2 linked regions of the Gemmobacter sp. 24YEA27 genome follow. The protein of the gene in region 2 binds, or shares a complex with, the protein of the main gene of each other region. Links are inferred from orthologs where the notes say so. Each region holds a gene or a part of one and is shown on either strand. Other genes may lie near its edges.

What was found.
Region 1: the proteins of trxB (region 2) and trxA are in contact, whole or in part, in a crystal structure (PDB 1F6M), measured with the Escherichia coli proteins. The link is inferred for Gemmobacter sp. 24YEA27 from one-to-one orthologs.

What each region holds. Positions count from the first base shown.
Region 1 is NZ_JASJPW010000001.1:451,133-454,323, reverse strand. What follows is about bases 170-3,043. They hold trxA (thioredoxin), read left to right. Parts: upstream 170-1,380; coding sequence 1,381-1,707; downstream 1,708-3,043. Other genes in these bases: hslV (ATP-dependent protease subunit HslV), read left to right, coding at 2,782-3,043; QNO18_RS02285 (hypothetical protein), read right to left, coding at 1,759-2,457; addA (double-strand break repair helicase AddA), read left to right, coding at 170-1,304. In the rest of the region: more of addA, read left to right, coding at 1-169; more of hslV, read left to right, coding at 3,044-3,191. UniProt on the Escherichia coli protein: Participates in various redox reactions through the reversible oxidation of its active center dithiol to a disulfide and catalyzes dithiol-disulfide exchange reactions.
Region 2 is NZ_JASJPW010000001.1:1,249,325-1,252,496, forward strand. Bases 316-3,170 are described here. They hold trxB (thioredoxin-disulfide reductase), read right to left. Parts: upstream 2,287-3,170; coding sequence 1,345-2,286; downstream 316-1,344. Other genes in these bases: QNO18_RS06205 (2OG-Fe(II) oxygenase), read right to left, coding at 316-1,163; QNO18_RS06215 (Lrp/AsnC family transcriptional regulator), read left to right, coding at 2,541-3,041. Also shown: more of QNO18_RS06205, read right to left, coding at 57-315.

The sequences.
Region 1 (3,191 bases), 800 kb from region 2 along the record:
TCGACGAGCCCGGGACGCTGTCGGTGCTGGATGATCTGAGGAAGCTTGCCGAATATATGCGGCCCTATGATCTGCTGGACCGGGTGCTGACGCGGCATCAGGGGCGCGCGCGCCTTCTGGGCCGGATGGGCGATGAAGCGGCGGATGCGATTGACGAGCTGTCGCAGCAGGCGCTGGCCTATGAGCGCGGCGAGGTGCCCAGCCTGACCGGGTTTCTGGTCTGGATGGAGGCCGGCGAGGTCGAGGTCAAGCGCCAGGCCGAGGGCGAGGGGCGGCTGATCCGCGTCATGACGGTGCATGGATCGAAGGGCCTTGAGGCGCCGGTGGTGATCCTGCCCGATACCGGCGACCGGCGGCTGACCGATAAGGACATGATCCTCGCGATCGGTGAGGGCATGGTCACCTGGTCGGGGCGCAAGGCAGAAGATACCGGCCTCGTCGCCGAGACCAAAGCCGCCCGCGCGGCGGCGCGTGAGGCCGAAAACCTGCGGCTGCTTTACGTGGCGATGACGCGGGCAAAGCACTGGCTGATCGTCGCGGCGGCGGGCGAGGCGGGGCCGGGATCATGGCATCATGCGGCGCTGACCGGGGCTGAGGCGCTGGGCGCTGTGCCGGGCGAGGACGGCCGCATCCGTCTTGGGTTTGGCGACTGGCCGGGGGATGCCCCTGCGGCGGCAGCCGCGCCAGAGGTGCAGCATGCGCTCAGCCTCGCGCCGCTGCCGGGCGCAGTGGCACCGCCGCGGATCTGGTCGCCCTCGGGCTTAGGCGGTGGCGAAGCCAAGGTCGAAGGCGGACGATTCCACCTGGTGCTGGATTTCGAGGAGGATGACCCGCTGGAACGCGGCACCAGGCTGCATCTTTTGCTGCAGCATCTGGCAGAGGCGCCAGTTGCGGCCTGGCCGCAGCTCGCGGCCAGGCTGGGCGCGGGCGAGGTGCTTTTGGGTGAGGCGCGGGCGATCCTGACCGCGCCGGATCTGGCCTGGATGTTCGGCCCGGGAAGCCTCGCCGAGGCCGAGCTTTCGGCGCCCTGGAATGGCGGCTGGCTGGCCGGTTCGGTCGACCGGCTGGTGATCACGCCCGACCGCATCACGGTGGTCGATTTCAAATCGAACGCCGTGGTGCCCGACGGTGAGGACGGCATCCCCGAGCCCTATCTGCGCCAGCTTGGTGCCTATGCCCATGCGGCGGCGCTGATTTACCCCGGGCGCGAGATCAGGGCGGCGATCCTCTGGACCAGGGTGCCCCGGCTGATGCCGGTGGATCCCGCCAGGGTCCAGGCTGCCTTGCAGCGCGCGCAGGTCTGATCATCCGGACCGGTCCTTGACGTTCGCCAGGGTCAAACCTAGCTTCCATATAACCCAATTCTCAGGAGAGACCCCCATGGGCGCTGCAACTGTCGCTGTTACCGATGCCACTTTCGACGCCGAAGTCCGCCAGTCGGACGTGCCGGTGGTGGTGGATTTCTGGGCCGAATGGTGCGGCCCGTGCCGGATGATCGGCCCGGCTCTGGAAGAGCTGGCGACCGAATATGCCGGCAAGGTCAAGATCGTGAAGGTCAATGTCGACGAGAACCCGGAAAGCCCGGCGGCGCTTGGCGTGCGGGGTATCCCGGCTCTGTTCCTGTTCAAGGATGGCCAGGTCGTGTCGAACAAGGTCGGCGCCGCGCCGAAAGCCGCGCTCGACAACTGGATCAAGGCGGCAATCTGATCTGTCGGACGAATGCGGACGGCCCCGGGAAACCCCGGGGCCGTTTGCGTTTCAGGCGGCCTTTTTCAGGCCCAGAGCCGCCGCGTCATCAGCGGCGAAATAGATGTGATGCATTGCATCGACCCGCCCCGGCATCAGCGCGATATCATCGCGCCGCCAGGGCCAGCCCTGCCGGGTCAGACGCTGTTCGAAACCGGGGGCGATCTCGGCCGACCAGAAAGCGGCAATACCGCCTTTGGCCAGCGCCCCCCGGCTGCGGCTCAGCCCGCTTTCGGTATAGATCGCGCCATTGGTGTCCCGCACCAGAGTATCCGGCCCGTTATCGGTATCCATCAGGATCACGTCGAACCGGCCCGGATTGCGCGCCAGAACCGCTGTCACATCGGCGATTTCAACGCTTACGCGCGGATCGGTCAGAGGATGACCGGCGAGATGCGAGAGCCGCCCGTGATTCCAGGCGACGATTTCCGGCACCAGTTCGCATACCGTCACCTGCGCCCCTGGTCCCAGCAGATCCAGCGCCGCGCGCAAAGTGTAGCCCATGCCAAGGCCTGCGATCAGCACATCGCGCGGCGCACGGCCCAGCAGACGCAGCGCGCGGGTCGCCAGCACCGCTTCGGACTGATGGTTGAGGTTCGACATCAGCTCGATGCCGTTATAGCGGATCTCGTAAAGGCTATCCCGCTGGCGCAAAAGGATTTCATCGCCCGCCGCATTGGTGGCGCGGGCCAGATCGTTCCAGACTGTCATGGCTGTCCCATAGCTGAAGCCGCGCCAGGCGCGGTCTGTCAAAATCAAGCAGGTTCAGAGAAGGGGGTTGCCCGTCGGCTCAGCGGCGTGGCAACCCGAAGCCATTGCGGGCGCAGGTTCCGATCAGCACCGGGAACAGCGCCGTGATATTCGGTAGGTTCCGGCTGGAAATCGGGCTGGACATCGGGCTCGCCTGGGTCGGGGTCATGAAAGACAGATGATCATGGCCGTCTGTCCCCCGGAAGTCCAGCCTTACGCCGCTGACTTGTGCCAGTCCGGCCGGCGCTCCATATAGGGGCACGGAACAATGCGAAGGGCATTCCCATGGCTGACGACAAATTCCCCGGCTGGCACGGGACCACGATCCTCGCCGTGCGGCGGGGGGGCGAGGTTGTGGTGGCGGGGGATGGCCAGGTCAGCCTGGGCCAGACGGTGATCAAGGGAACGGCGCGCAAAGTGCGCAGGCTTTCCCCTGGCGGGCATGATGTGGTGGTGGGCTTTGCCGGTTCGACGGCGGATGCGTTCACCCTGCTTGAGCGGCTTGAGAAAAAGCTCGAGGCGGCGCCCGGGCAGCTCGCGCGGGCCTGTGTCGATCTCGCGAAAGACTGGCGGATGGACAAATATCTGCGCAATCTCGAAGCGATGCTGATCGTGACCGATGGCGACCAGCTTTATGTGCTGACCGGCGCGGGGGATGTGCTGGAGCCGGAACATGATGTCGCGGCCATCGGGTC
Region 2 (3,172 bases):
ATCGGGACCCGTCTTTCCCTGACGATCTGCGGGCGCGGACAGCCTGTCGCGCCGTTTTACCCCTGCGCCTGGGATGGGGCGATGCTCGCCATATTGGCTTCGCGGATTTTGGCGGCCTCGTCATCATAGACGAAGGGCAGGAACGCGTAGCGCCGCCCGCGTGTGACCGGCGAGACCTGGTGCAAAAGCGAGCAGGAAAACACCACCGCGCCCCCGGGCGGCGCCTTCAGCCCGTCCGGACCATATTCGGGAAAGCTGACCTCGCCGCCGTCGAAATCGGAATTGAGATTGATCGAGACCGCAAACCGCCGATGTGCCGTGCCCAGAGTGGTGTTGTCGCGATGCGGGCTGAAATGCCCGCCCTCGGCTGCATCATAGCAAGAGACGATATAGCGCTCCATCCGGGTGGCGATGAATTGATGCGCCTTGCGGATCTCGGGAAGAACGCGGCGGCGGATCGCCGTCTGAATGCGCCCGATCATCGCCTGATCGGTAATGTCGCAATCGCGGCGGCTTTTGAATTTCAGGTCATTGACGCCAACGGTTCTGTCGCCGACCTGGCGCATGGTGCCCGAAAGCTCGCCGCCCCTTGCCTCATAAGTGGCGATCAGGCTCTCGCAGAGATCGGGTTCAAACACCCTGGGCAGGCACAGGACGGGGGCCTGGAGCCGCATACCGGCAAATCGGTCGGGGGCGGGCTGGCTTTCCAGGATGCCAAGGATGCGCGCGATATCAGATCCGTCCTGTTCAAAAGGCACGGTCGCAATCATCCGCATCGTGGGATCCATCAGCGCCCAGAGCGGGCGCAGCCCGGTGCCGGGCGGGACCGTCTCACGCGGGGCAGCACCGTAAAGCCTGGCGGCGGTCAGATCGGTGTCCCACAGAAAGCGGCAGCCGGGCAGGCGGTTTTGCAAACGCCCGTCCTGGTCACGCGGATCGGCGCTGATCCCGAAAAACGCCGCGAATTTGTCATCAAAGAGGTCCGTGCGTGCCAGCGCGGCTTTGAGGCGGGAGGCGCAATGCGGGCTCGAAGTGCTGGCGAAGAAGCAAAAAAGCAGATAACGGCCGGCGACGGTATCAATGGCATAGCGCGGTGACGCGGCAGAAGGCAGGGTGAACCAGGGCGCGGGTTCCCCGGCAGTGATCTGAATATAGGAAAGCAAAAGCGGCCTTTGGTCAGGAAACGGAGCGTGCACAATCTGCGGGTGAACCCCGGCAGTCTGGCCCGAAGCCCTGGGGTGACCAAATCACAAAAAATTGAAATGGCCTGGCCTGAGCCCCGCCTGTCACATCGGGGACGCGACAGGCGGGGCTCAGGACGGGCGGTGCACAGGGCGCGTGTGGTCAGGGCTGTTCGGCCAGCCAACGCTCGGCATCAAGCGCCGCCATACAGCCCATACCGGCCGAGGTCACAGCCTGACGGTAGACATGGTCGGTCAGATCTCCGGCCGCGAAAACGCCGGGGATCGAGGTGCGGGTGGTGCCCGGCTCGACCTTCACATAGCCGCCGTGATGCAGTTCCAGCTGATCGGCCACCAGCTCGGACGAGGGCGCATGGCCGATTGCGACAAAAAAGCCCGCGACCGGCAGATCATGGGTTGCGCCGGTTTTCAGGTTCGAGACCCGCACGGCCTCGACGCCCAGCGGGCTTTCGCCCCCCAGCACCTCGGTCACTTCGCTGTCCCAGATCACCTCGACCTTCGGATGTCTGAACAGCCGGTCCTGCAGGATCTTTTCGGCGCGCAAACTGTCGCGGCGATGGATCAGTGTGACTTTCGAGGCGAAATTCGTCAGGAAGAGCGCTTCTTCGACAGCCGTATTGCCGCCGCCGATCACCGCGACCTCTTTGCCGCGATAGAAAAAGCCATCACAGGTCGCACAGGCCGAGACGCCAAAGCCCTTGAACTTCTCCTCAGACGGCAGGCCCAGCCATTTCGCCTGCGCACCCGTCGCCAGGATAACGGCGTCAGCGGTATAGGTGGTGCCGCTGTCCGCAACAGCGGTGAAAGGGCGGTTTTTCAGATCAAGCGAGGTGATGTAATCGGCGATGATCTCGGCGCCCATCTCGCGGGCATGTTCTTCCATCTCGATCATCAGATTGGGCCCCTGGACTGTTTTCAGACCGGGCCAGTTCTCGACATCGGTGGTGATGGTCAGCTGTCCGCCGGGTTGCAGGCCCTGGATCAGCAAAGGCTGCAACATAGCGCGCGCGGCATAAACCGCTGCCGTATAGCCGGCCGGGCCGGAGCCGATGATCAGAACTTTGGTATGCCGCGTCTCAGCCATGTTGGTCCTTCCCCGCCACCCGGTCGGGGCGGCCTGATGTCGCTTTCGGCGCGCGCCGTTCCGGACGCGCCTGTTCAGGAAGGATATAGACAAGGCGGGACCGGGCCGGAAGCCCCCCGGAAAACGCGGCTGCGAAATGCCGGTATGCAGGGCACGCCTCGCAATCCTGAGCGTGTTGGTGGCGTTATCATTGAAACATTGTTGCGCAAAAACGGGCAAAAGCCTATTGAGGCGACGGAACTAAGGAGTAACCCATGGCGAGCCACAAGCTTGACGAAACCGACCGGCAGATCCTGGCGGAGCTGCAGTCAGATGGTCGGATGACCAATGTCGAGCTGGCGAGCCGGGTGGGCATCTCTGCGCCGCCCTGTCTGCGGCGTGTGCGCACCCTTGAAGAACAGGGCTATATCAGCGGCTATCACGCCGATATCGACGCAAGGGCGCTTGGATTCGAGGTCGCGGTCTTTGCCATGGTGCGGCTGTCCTCGCAGGCCGAAAGCGATCTCTCTGCCTTTGAGGAACGCTGCCGCGCCTGGCCGCTGGTGCGCGAGTGCCATATGCTGAACGGCGAGATTGATTTCATCCTGAAATGCGTCTCGCCCGATCTCTCGACCTTCCAGACTTTCCTGACGACGGAACTGCTGACGGCACCGAATGTGGCCAATGTCAAAACCAGCCTGGTGATCCGCAATGCCAAGGATGAGCCTGGCGTGCCCTTTGGGGTTCTTGAGGCGCGTCTGGCGCGCAATGCCTGATACGGCCCCGGACGGACGCAGCGGGCAGTATAATTTTCGCTGTCTCTGAGGGAACCGGATGACGGGTATTCGGGTTGGATCAGTATCGCCAGGGGCGATACGGTCTGGTCATGAGTGCGCCATTACGGATG